4 regions of the Paenibacillus sp. FSL L8-0333 genome follow, and region 2 is predicted to be linked to each of the others. Evidence: predicted binding sites of a transcription regulator. Region 2 holds the regulator's gene; each other region holds the start of a gene.
The links. The regulator Rex, encoded in region 2, represses fermentation and respiration genes when NADH is low (regulators of the CRP and FNR family bind a similar motif). The targets are predictions, from matches to a motif close to TTGTGAAATATTTCACAA.
Positions count from the first base shown of each region.

Region 1 (3,218 bases), 3.1 Mb from region 2:
TACAGAGTGTGCGTATTATCCAGAAAGCAAAATACTCGTGGTGATTAACAATAGCGACCAGCTTCAAAAAACTACGATTGATACGGAATATGGACAACAAACGTTGGAATTAGATCCGTTTGATACTATTATCCGAACTATTGGCGATTAATTACATTAAAAAAGCTCAAGCCAGCGGCTAACTTGCCGATGCTTGAGCTTTTTGCTGTGAAGCCTATAGTATCTATTATCTACTTATTTTGCTTTTATGAATTCAGCAGATTTGATCCCAGCTTGACGGCCGAAAATAATGATTTCTGCAACAGAGTTGCCGCCAATCCGGTTTTGTCCGTGTAAGCCGCCTGTAACTTCACCTGCCGCAAACAGACCAGGAATAGCTTCACCATCTTTATTCAGAACTTCTGTGTTCGTATTGATCTTCACGCCACCCATGGTGTAGTGAATCCCAGGAGCAATTTTAATAGCGTAGAAAGGACCAGTGGACAGGTCATTGTCCATTCCTGTAGTTCTGCCAAATTCGGCATCCTTTTTATTCTTAACGGCGCTGTTCCAAGTATCAAGCGTTGTTGCCAGCTTATCCTCTGGAACACCGATTTCTTTGGCCAAAGCTTCGATGGAATCCGCCTGAATCACGAAACCCATTTTGTCATATTGTTCAATAGCCTTCACACGGGATTTAACACCGGAATCAAAGACCAGCGTAGCTGCTTTTTCAGGCAGTGTATTGATGGAAGCTGTTACTTTATCACGGGTATCCAATTCGTTGGTGAACCGTGTGCCTTCACTGGAAACAAGGATAGCGCCTTCCCCACGAACAGCTTCGCCGATGAGGTAGGATTTTTCTTGCTGCACAGTCGGGTGAACTTGGATTTGATCCATATCGACGGTTGTGCCGCCGAGTTTCTCAATCATCTTGATGCCGTCTCCGGTACTGCCGATTTGGTTAGTAGTAACGTAGCCTTCCAAGTCAGGTCTTACTTCGGAGATCAAATCCATATTGGCACCGAACCCGCCAGTGGTTACAACGACAGCATCTGCCGTAATTGTTTTTTCCTCTGTTTGGTTAAAGAGGACTTTGACGCCATTTACTTTGCCATCTTTTTCAGTGATTTCTTTGACATCAGCATTCACGAAAAGTGGGATTTCTTTCTCTTGTACGTTTTTCACTAAACCTTTGACAAGGTATTGACCCACAGCAGAGCCATCTTCAGGACGGTGTGTACGTTTTTCGTTCATGCCGCCTGTAATAGTGATATTATTCAAGCGGATTCCGATGGAATCCAGCCAATCGATCGCACTCGCGGAATTATCAACGAAGAAACGAAGCATTTCTTTGTCGTTAGTGTCATGGCCACCTTTTAATGACTCTTCATAAAATAAATCATTGCTGTCTTCAATGTTTTGTTCTTTTTGGAATTTCGTTTCAGAAGCGTTCATTCCCGAAGAGGATTTGGTTGTGTTCCCGCCGGCAACCGGCATTTTTTCCAATATAACAGGGTTCATGCCTTTCTCTTTGGCCTCAAGCGCCGCGGACATTCCCGCACCACCCGCACCGACAATGATGATATCATATTTATCTTTTAATTGATCGAATGGTGTGTAGCTTGCTTCAGATGCCCCGGAGACGGCTTCAACTTCTTTTTTCTCGTTGTTATTACTCTTGCTCTCGTTCACCTTGTCGTTTCCATTACCGCAACCTGCGGTAACGAGCATGACAGAGAGGACGAGACTCAGAGCACCAGCTGCTTTCTTTTTCATTGTTAACCCTCCACTTTTATATTTCTCTATTAAGATGTACCAAAAGAACCCGACAAAAAAGAAGGGAAGTATCAGAGGGAGTTGGAAGTGGAGAAGCGCGCGCGTCGCTGTTATTCTCCTAACTTCAAATCTTCTACGGTTACGTCCACAGTTTCCATCGTTATTCTCTTTAGTTCATCTTCTTATTAAGTATACCATCAATCATGGCTATTAGTGAAAGTTTTCACAAATTATACAAGTCGTCTATTCTAACATAGGGTAACGAAATATTGAGCAGATTAGGCGAAAAATGGAGCATAGACCTTGCAATTAGAAGGTTTTGACGTAAGATTTTCTCACTGTAGAAGTGGTAACTGTCACGGATTAGTAAAGCAGTTTTTGTTCTTCTGGATTTTTAAATGGTAAAATGAGAGTATTGCCTACTAGTCAATCCGGAAAGACTAACATGAGACATAGAAACAAATTCTAATTAATAGGTGAGAATATGGAATTTAATAATGTAATAAAAGAAAAAGTAAAAGAAGATAACTATAAAGTGTTTGCTTTACTAAGCCGCTATTTGAATAATACCCCCGACTTTATTAACAAAGAAGAAATTGAAGAAATCGTAAACTGTGGTGTATCTTATGAATACGCTTTTGGTTTAATGCTGGCTGCTGCTTTTGGGATGGATACGGTTGATAATGTTGATGATAAGGAATTGTTCAACCAATATTTTAGCAATATGCTTCATAAGCTTGATGCAAATGAATATTATGACAATCCATATTATAAAAATATCAAGATACCAACTATAAAGATTAATAATAGTGAATTAAAATATGAAAAATATAAACCTTTTGAAGGTTTTGTTTGCAATGATATCATCCGGACAGAAGAGGGAAGACAAATTCCTCAGGTTGGCTTTTTTCAAACTGAATTCATGTTCCCGGCCGTATTGGAGAATGATAGAATCTGGATGACGATCACGCCAAATGAAATAGAAACAATGAAAGAAGCTGTAGATAAAGCGTGTGGGAATGTTCTTACGTTTGGACTTGGGCTTGGCTATTATGCTTATATGGTTTCTGAAAAAGATAATGTTGAAAGCATAACGGTTGTTGAAAAAAATCAAGATGTCATTGATCTATTTAATAAATATGTACTGCCACAATTCAGTAATGCTCACAAGATCAGGCTTATCCAAGCAGATGCTTTCGAATATGCAGAACAACATATGTCTAAGGAAAAATATGATTTTGCATTTACGGATTTATGGCATGATGTTTCTGATGGAATGGATATGTATTTAAAAATGAAAAAGTTTGAAAAGGAAAGCCCGGATACTGTATTTATGTACTGGATTGAACAATCTATTTTATGTTATTTGTAGTTTTGGGTTGCGTAAATCTGTTGTAGCTGACTCCGAAAGGAAGAACCATTTTTGAAAACTCCTATATCTCTCATAAATTGGCTAGAGC
Region 1 is NZ_CP150186.1:832,087-835,304, forward strand. Features, by position in the region: gene gnpA (1,3-beta-galactosyl-N-acetylhexosamine phosphorylase) at 1-151, shown strand, start outside; gene NYE72_RS03650 (flavocytochrome c) at 235-1,758, opposite strand; gene NYE72_RS03655 (hypothetical protein) at 2,243-3,130, shown strand; gene NYE72_RS03660 (aminoglycoside phosphotransferase family protein) at 3,182-3,218, shown strand, end outside.
Region 1: NYE72_RS03650 (flavocytochrome c) is a predicted target of Rex. The motif match lies at 1,970-1,987, and genes of this name have one in related genera.

Region 2 (3,218 bases):
TAGCCAGCTTCAAATTACTGCCCGGATTATGAGAGACACCCACATTATGGCGAGCCAAGATCTCAATCTCTTCATCATTTAAATGAACACCATGTGCAACTATCGAGGGACGTGTGAACATTCCAAGCTTCTCTAAGTGAGCTACAGGACGAAACCCGTAATCCGCCACATTTTGTTCCACTTCACGTTTCGTTTCGGACATATGCGTATGCATCGGTAAATCCAGATCATGCGCTGCCTGCACGAACTTAACCAGGAAGTCCGGAGGGCAAGTATAAGGGGCGTGCGGTGAGATCATAGTAGTAATTCTACCGTCAGCCTTTCCATGCCAGTTACGGGCAAAAGAAATCGCTTCCGCAAGCTTGTGATTCTGTACATCCTCTGGACATAACCCGATCACACCACGCATCAATACGGAACGGATACCTGATAACTCAGCTACCTCAGCTACTCGGTCCATGTGATCATACATATCGAGGAAGGTCGTAGTTCCACCCTTCAGCATTTCCAATACAGATAAGGAGGTTCCCCAATATACATCATCACCGGTGAACTTTTCCTCCATCGGCCACATTTTCTCCTGAAGCCACACTTGTAGCGCTAAATCATCTCCATATCCACGCAGCAAAGACATCGCCGCATGACCATGTGTGTTTACAAGTCCAGGCATGAACAGCAGACGACTGCCATCAACCACTTGCACTCCAGCTTCCATCTGAGGCTCTTCTTTTCCTATGTAAGTGATTAAATCATCTTCAATAGTCATATATCCACTCAGAACCGGCTCATCCGTTCCCGGAGTCAGAAAATACCCGTCCTTAATTATCGTTTTATTGCTGTTCATGTTCGCTTTCTTCCTTTCCATCCCGCAAGTAATAAGCAAGACTTTGCAGATCAGTTGTAAAATCAGCTGCATGCACCCGGATATTCGGTGGTGTCTTCAGAATCACAGGGGCAAAGTTCAAAATCGCTTCAATCCCAGAAGAAATGAGAATATCTGCTACATTTTGAGCTTCTGAATCAGGTACGGTAATAATGGCAATGCGAATACCTTGCTCACGAATCGTGCTGCCTAGTTCATCCATTGGTTGCACAGTAAGGGAGTTGATCTTACGTCCAACCTTAGGAGCGTACGAATCAAATATAGCGGTGATTTTCATTGTATCTTTAAGATATGCATTGTAATTAGACAAGGCATGTCCGAGATTACCTGCCCCTACTAAAGCTACATTAAGCTGTTGATCCAGCTTCAGAATATGACGGATTTTCTCAATAAGATACGTTACATCATAGCCGATACCTTTTCTGCCGAAGTCACCAAAATACGCTAAATCCTTACGAATCTGTGCGGGATTAAGATCAAGCTTTTGTCCAAGTTCCTGAGAGGAAACTGTTAATATTTCGCGATTCTGGAGATCATTCAAAAAACGCAAATACACAGGTAGTCTGCGAACAACGGCTTCTGATATTTTATCCGATTTCATATTTTTCCTCCTAAAAATAGTAATGTTCTTGTGAAAATCCATATTCAAACGTATACCTCTCCTTATTAAGGGCGGTACTGTAACTTACCGCCCTTAAGGATAAGGAGGAGCTAAACTGAAGACGAGCATTTTAAGAAGCGCCGCCATCCTCTAGCCATTCCGCTATGCGGGGGACCATTTGATCAGTCAGCATATGCTCCATTTTGGGACCAGGCAATGAATAAAGGAAATACTTCCCGTAATGAGATTCAATAACCCTTGTATCATAAACAATAACTATTCCGCGATCCTGCGCCGTGCGAACCAGTCTTCCGAATCCCTGCTTAAAACGAATAACCGCTTGAGGAACAGATAATTTCATGAACGGATTCTTCTTCTGGGCCTGCAATAACTCCGACTTCGCTTCCGCCAACGGGTGATTCGGCGGTTGAAACGGAAGTCTCACGATGGCCAGGCAAGTCAGTGCTTCACCTGGAATATCTACACCTTCCCAGAAGCTGCTCGTCCCCAGCAGAACGGATGCTGCACTGTCCTGAAAGCGGCGGATCAGCTTGCTCCGGCTGCCACCTTCCACGCCTTGACCAAGCACCGTAATCTCTTGTGAGGCCAAAGCCTCTTTAAGCGGATCATATACCTGACGCAGCATTTTATAAGAAGTAAACAGAACCAGCATCCGCCCACGTGTTGTTTTGGCAGCTTCTGCTAACGACTGTACGAGTGTATCGACAAATCGAGCATCGCCCACACTGCCCTTCACACTAGGAAAATCACGCGGTATAACTAGCAGCGCCTGCTCGCGATACTTAAAGGGAGATGGAAGGAGTGAGGTCATTAGACGTCCCTCTTCCGCAGCTTCGTTAAGTCCGAGATTATCAATCATAAACTGAAAAGATTTATCTACAGACAGCGTCGCCGAGGTAAGCACGATGCTCTTTTTCTTATCGAAGAACAACTCTTTAAGCTGGCTGCTAACATCCACAGGGACGGCATACATCTGCAGTGATTTGCTGCGGTAATTTCCATTTGCCTCCAGCCAATATACTACATTATCGTCATTCAGCCCCATAAAGAATCTTACTTGCTCACGTATGGAAGCCAAATCCTTAAATAAACCGCTAATATCAGTAACAAGACTGTCTGCTGAGGATTGGCTTTCCTGGTCACGCATCTCATTAAGCATTTTATCACCCTTACGGATGATGTCGCTTAACGTCAGATTCATAGTGTTCTCAAGCGCAACTAATTCATCCCAATCCTTCGGCTTACGGGCGGGAAGCAAACGCATAACCAGTTGTCCCGCTTCCCCTGCTGCTGCATCACTGCGTTCCGGCAAAAGGCTGAACAGCTTGTCGCTGAGTGCATCCCAGGTTTCTTTGACAGTAAGCAGATCCGGGTAGATCCGATCGATGACTCCGCTCCATTCTGAAGCCTCTTCACTGCCTGACGACTGTAAGATCTGGCGCAGAGCAGGAAGCTGTCCGTTTCGGCTATCTTTATACAGTCGCGATAACGTGTGTGCCACAGTGAAATGCTTCATATGCATGCCAAGATGTTTACCAGCCACATCTTCTAAATGATGTGCTTCATCAATTACAAGATGCTCGTAAGCCGGAAGCAGCTGGTGCCCAGCTTTAACATCTGCGAATAGCTTGGAATGGTTCGTAATAACCACGTCAGCAATCCCAGCTTCATGCTTGGCCCTATGATAATAGCATTTGCGGAACCACGGGCAGG
Region 2 is NZ_CP150186.1:4,610,138-4,613,355, forward strand. Features, by position in the region: gene NYE72_RS20615 (amidohydrolase) at 1-844, opposite strand, end outside; gene NYE72_RS20620 (redox-sensing transcriptional repressor Rex) at 831-1,484, opposite strand; gene dinG (ATP-dependent DNA helicase DinG) at 1,615-3,218, opposite strand, start outside.

Region 3 (3,218 bases), 3.0 Mb from region 2:
CCGCGATGTTTGAAATCAAGGTCATTACCTGTTTTCGCATAATCATTTACTTTATTAATCGTTTCTTTCAAAGTGTTCACGTCGATTTTGAAGAAATCAGCTGCCTCCTCAATCGTATCGGCTTTAAAGAGCAAGCCTTGTTTAACGAGTTGATCGTATTCGTCTTGATGAACTTCTATCGTTTTACCGATATCCTCAATACCTTGGTTCCATAATTGATACGTATATCCGCCCGTTTGGGCAAGAATTGCTTTAGAAATAACGTCTCGACGTTCTAATTCCTCAACGAAGCGCTTGCCTTCTTGGTTAATCAGGATCGCACCATCGAAGCGGGAATCTGCAACCAGGGAAATAACACCTGTCTCAGGATTACAGATTGGATACGTTTGAATACTCTCCATGTTTGTCAGTTTGGCGCCAATCGTTTCTGCCATAACGATACCGTCACCTGTAGATCCTGGTGTATCGGTAGACATATATTTTTCATCCATTTTAGGGTTATACTTCTTACGCATCTCTACATTGGATCCAAAACCACCGGTAGCGATGATGACGCCTTTGTTCGCATGGAATGTGATCTTGTCGCCAGTACCCGAAGTCGCAGTTACACCTGTTATTTTGCCGCTTTCGTCCTTCAGCAAGGTTTCGGCTTTCATATTCGTTTTGATCGTGATTTGATCAGCGTCTGTTTTGGCTTTTAACTTAGTAATCAATTCAACACCTGTATGACCTACAGGAATCAACGCACGTTTTCTGGAATGGCCTCCAAATTGGAACAGATGATCAGGTAAGAACTCTACCTTGATATCATCGCGCAGCCATTCGGCAGATGCTAGAGCATTGTCGGCAAGAATACGAACCATCTTTGGATCCCCGAGGTTGTCTCCGCCTTTCATCGTATCATCATAGAACAAGTCAGCCGTGTCATCAGTGATGCCAAGAGCACGTTCAACCCAGTTGTCCGGCGCATTCATCTCACCACCGGAAATCAATGTGTTGCCGCCAACAGCTGGCATTTTCTCGAGCAGAACTACATTAGCTCCAGCGCTCTTCGCTTCGATAGCCGCACTAAAGCCAGCACCCCCGGCACCGATGACGACAACATCATAGGTTTGCTCGACTTCTTCTTTGTCTTTGCTTCCACTGACTGCAGCGCCAGCGACAAGGGTAAGTCCAGACTTCGTAATTGCATCTTGAATGGCTTCGAGATATCCTTTGCTTGTAACTGTAGATCCGCTAATGGCATCAACTTTTGCGCTGTTAGTTGCCATGACATCTTGCTTGAGCTGCGTATAAACAGGTTCTGCAAGTACTTCATTTTCCTTATGCTCTGTCACTTTAATGTCAGTGATCTTGTTATCTAATAAGGAGACTTGTACTTTAATATCGCCATGTTTACCTTGCCCAACTCCTTCAAAGACTTGAACTCCGTTTGCATCTGCAGCGGGTTCTGCATCTTTACCGCCGCAGGCAGCAAGCGTGAACATAAGACTGAGGACTAGTAGAATAGATAACAGCTTTTTCGTGTGAGTTCGCATAATATCTCCTTCATTCTGTTGTGAATTGGTTACATACACTAGGGAGAGGAAGATTTGCTAGGCAAATCCTTTATCTCTAGCCTAGACATGAATGTTATTTCATGTGAAAATATGCACAAGACCTATTATAGATTTAGTACAGCATTATGTATTTGCACAGATTAGTGTTTTTTTGTCTTTTTCGGGCATGTAAGAGACGGATATTGTGAAGGGCTATGATTACAATGAAATCAATTCACTTAAAAATCACGTTAATCGCAGGAGGCTGCTTCTTGCTGCTGTTCGTTGCATTGCTTGTAACAATATATTTGGAGATGAACCATACGGTTGTCCCTTTGAATAAGAACTTAACGCAGCAAGTGGTTACTGCACGCAGCGACCAGATTGATTATTGGTTTAATCAGCGCATTGGAGAGATAGACATGCTTGCTTCTCTAGCTTCGGACCATCAGTGGACACGAGATGAATTGCTGCAAGAGTTCGATAAGTTCGAGGCGAAGAAGCAAGTAGAGTACGAATCCATACGTGTGGTGGATATTCACGGAAATTCCTGGTCAGCAAGGGACAAGCCTTTTTCGATACTAAACCGACCCTACTATCGAAAACTGCTGAATTCAGATTCCAATTATGTGGTGAGCAATCCGATCGTATCCAAAGCGAATGCAGCCGAAATCGTCGTCATTCTTTATCGTGTTAATCCATCGGTGAATGATGAGGTAGCTTATATTGCCGCAGCCGTCTCCGTTAAGAAGATGAAGGAGATTGCTCAAGATGTAATGCTATATGACCAGTCAGGCCAGCTTATCATCGATTGCAGAGAGCTGGGTGAAGGAGATGGAGCGGAGGAGGCAGCAGATAAGAAGAACATGAGTGTATTTGAGGCTCCAATTCAAAATGTGGAAGGCTGGAAGCTAGTACTCGAAGTACCGAATTCAAGTCTATCGCTAGCGGTGATCAAAACCCAGCGGACTGCATTGCTGGTAGGCGTTCTTATCGGTAGTGCGTTTATCGTCTTTCTGATGCTGCTTGCTTCTTCCATTATTCGTCCAATTCAGTCGCTTCGTCAGGTAATGGAAAATGTGCAGAACGGCAACCAAACCATACGTGCAGATGTTACGCGCTCGGATGAGATCGGCGATCTTGGACGAAGCTTCAATGACATGCTTGTTCAATTATACGCTGTGGAGCAGGACCGAAAGGAGATGGAACTCAGACTGATTCATGAGCAGATCAAGCCGCACTTTTTATACAACACATTGGATACGATCCAGTGGATGGCAACGGAACATGGAGCAGACAATGTGGTGGAGATGGTGGAAGCGCTTAGCGCGTATTTCCGGTTAGGGCTTGGCACTGGCAGTCCCTACATTCTGCTTGATCAGGAGTTGTACCATGTCGAGAGTTATCTTCATATTCAAGGTGTGCGATATGAGGAGATTCTGGACTACGAGCTTCGATATGATGAAAAGCTTGCTCAGTGCCAAGTCGTTCGCTTCATGCTGCAGCCTTTGGTGGAAAATGCGATTTATCACGGGATTAAGCCACTTGGGGATCAAAAGTGCAAAATTTCGATTACAGCATATAAAAAGGCCGATTATTTGGTCATTAAGGTTGAAAATAATGGGGTTATGATTCCGCAAGAGAAGCTTGAACAGATGAATCAAGCCCTTCTTGATGATA
Region 3 is NZ_CP150186.1:797,307-800,524, forward strand. Features, by position in the region: gene NYE72_RS03490 (flavocytochrome c) at 1-1,538, opposite strand, end outside; gene NYE72_RS03495 (histidine kinase) at 1,811-3,218, shown strand, end outside.
Region 3: NYE72_RS03490 (flavocytochrome c) is a predicted target of Rex. The motif match lies at 1,640-1,657, and genes of this name have one in related genera.

Region 4 (3,218 bases), 1.0 Mb from region 2:
CACGATAAAGCTGCCTTCAGACAAAGTTAGCGCCACTGACAACGATGCTGGAATAAGCAAACCTGTAGCTCCGTACAAAAAAAGATATACTATGTTTTTCTTGGAACCGTAATTTTCAAAAGCATAGAATGAACCGCGAATCGCAAGAAGAATCAATGCAATGCTTCCCGGAACAAGTAGCGCGGAGCCATAATAATAGGCTGTGTCCGGAAAAAAACCGACGATGCCAATGTAGAAAAAGATAAAAAATACATTTGTAATTTCCCAAACGGGTGATAAATAACGCGAAATCAGACGATTAATGAGATGATCCTGCTTCGTTAAACGGGCATAAAAGGCGAAGAAGCCCGCTCCGAAATCAATGGAAGCTATAATTAAATAGCCGTACAAAAACAGCCAGAGCACCGAGATGCCAATCAATTCGTAACTCATCATTCAGTGCCCCCCTTTTCCGTAGATTGATTAGGATGATCCTTCATCCATTTCTCCATCTCAGCTTCTGCCGGATTATTGTTGAACAAGCGTCTTAGCACGATTACACACATACTGCCGAGAACGATGTACAAGAGCAATAAGGCGAAGAATATAATTCTTACATTCGGTGAAGACGTGGCCGCCTCCTCAACACGCATATATCCACGGATAATCCACGGCTGTCGGCCAACCTCTGCATAAAACCAGCCCAGCTCAACAGCCAGAAAAGCGAGGGGGGCGCTCAGTGCGATGATGCGAAGCATCCACTTGTTAAGCTCATTACGCTTTTTCCAGAACACAAACAGAAAATATAGGAACGAAATCGCGAGCAGAGTAAATCCGATTCCGACCATTAAATCAAACAGATAATGAACGAGAAGTGGTGGCCATTCTTCCTTGGGGAATTCCTCGAGCCCCGTCACCTCTGCATTAAAGTCTCCAAAGGCCAGGAAGCTGAGCAGCTTCGGAAGATGAAGAGCCCCTAGAACTTCATGCTCTGCATTCAGCCATCCCAATAGAACCAAATCCACACTGCTACTCGTCTCAAAATGCCACTCTGCCGCTGCAAGCTTCTCTGGTTGATGCTCGGCCAAAAACTTGGCGGACACATCACCGGCTAACGTGTTCAGCAAACCGAATAGTAAAACGACCGCCATCATGAGATTTAAAGATTTTTTGTGGTATGCGGACACACCTTTTCTCAGCATCGCGAAGGCTGCAATCCCGGCTAACAAGGCAGCTCCTGTTAAATAGGCCGAGCTTAATACATGGAACACTTTGGAGAACGTCGCCGTATTCAGCATCGCTTGCACCGGGTTAATCGCTGTGAATTGGCCTGCTTCCATGACAAAGCCTTCAGGCTGGTTCATGAATCCGTTCACCGTCGTAATAAAAACGGCAGACATGCCTGCCCCGGCGACAATCGGTATCGTCAGCAGCCAATGGGTATATGGATTTTTGAACCGATCCCACGTATACAAATAAATGCCCAGGAAGATAGCCTCGAAAAAGAACGCGAACACCTCCATGAATAACGGAAGTGCAATGACATTCCCAGCCAGTTTCATAAAATTCGGCCATACCAGGGCCAGCTGTAGTGAAATCGCTGTACCGGTCACAACACCAACCGCCACAGAAATGACAAATCCTCGAGACCACCTCTTTGCCATAAGTGTATAATGGGGGTCTTTCTTCCGGATCCCGATGAACTCTGCTATAGCGATCATTAGCGGTATACCGACGCCAATCGTCGCAAAAATAACGTGGAACCCGAGAGTCAAGCCTGTCACTAGCCTGCTCCATAGCACCGTATCAATTGCCATTCTTTACTGCTCCCTTCAAAACTCTGTTCATTTTTCGTCTTAAGTTGATACTTATGATTAGGCCCGCTAACTGTAGGCTGCATTCAATATCAGGTTTAGCAAGGCTCAGCGACATCGTTTCCTGTTCGTTTTAGTATGACATTCCTCGTTCTTTGCTATGTAAAAAGAGAAATATTTCACAAAGCAAGAGTTGGCGAACCTGATTTACCTGTTACTGAGCAGTCAAATTAATAACGTGGCCTAATAATTAAAGTTATCTTATCTTAAATTTTAAGTATTTCAATCATCGACATCTCTTAATCCCTAAACGTTCAAGAAAGGGACAAATCTTTCTAACAACTCAGTGAATAACACAAAAAGCACCCGAAGGAGCTATTGATTGATTAGCGTATATGTGATGTCACAAGTTTCCTCCTACTTCGATGCTAACAAAAAAACGAAATTTTCTCATTTTAAGCCGTAATATACCCCCTTTTTGCAACAAAAAAACACTGACTTAAATCATCAGTGTTTTTGAATTCAAGCTAATTTCATCTTCGTCATGACAAATCTTGAACTGCCACCATCATTTAGTACGACCGTAGAAAAAAGAATACCCATCTGACTTCCCGAGTTTAGTCGTCTCCGTTCCGTCCACTAGCTTGACCGCTTTCAGCAACGATACAATTTGCGTATTCATTAGCTTTGCATCAAATTTGTCCATCTCTCTGTTGTCACTATCCACGAGCAGATAGTCGGGCATTGGAATGAATCCAATCACCGGTATCCCTGCTTCAAATAAGGGCTGACTCTCTCCAAACTCAAACTTGTTATGTCCACGCAATAATACAGTACGTGTGCTATCTGTCTTTTCAATAGCCTTCAGCCAAATGGCTGCCATCATTTCATTGCCTGCATACGTATATTCTGTACTTATTTGTCCAGTTGGACCATAGTGACCCGTATCATCGTCCTTCCACTCCATGCTGCCTAAATGCTCAACCGTAATTCCAGCTACAGCTTTTAAATGGCCATTCTTGCCATCCCAGAGCTCTCGATGCCCCTCCATCCAGGTGGAAGTTGCCTGAGAGGACCCTTTGAACTCCGGTAATCTAAAATGCCCTGTCACAAAAGCGAAAATCATCGTACGTTCCGGCTGCTCCTGCTGTAAGTAACGAATCATAGACAGCATACCCACAGCGCCATTCTCCTCCACTACATTTATCCCATCCGTATGGGTATTTACGATAATCGCTTCGTCTTTATTCTTACCGTCAATCTTCACATAAAAGGATTCTGTTGGGGCATCTTTTTGTATTTCCGCTTCTAAAATAACCGTACCTTCTTTATGCTCTTGAGCTGCGCTGATCACCTTTTTCCCTTCCGTTTCATTAACCCAGATTGCAGGGATTCCTGCATAATCGGTGGTAAAAGGCACATATT
Region 4 is NZ_CP150186.1:3,574,418-3,577,635, reverse strand. Features, by position in the region: gene NYE72_RS15945 (cytochrome d ubiquinol oxidase subunit II) at 1-435, opposite strand, end outside; gene NYE72_RS15940 (cytochrome ubiquinol oxidase subunit I) at 432-1,796, opposite strand; gene NYE72_RS15935 (hypothetical protein) at 2,362-3,218, opposite strand, start outside.
Region 4: NYE72_RS15940 (cytochrome ubiquinol oxidase subunit I) is a predicted target of Rex. The motif match lies at 1,961-1,978, and genes of this name have one in related genera.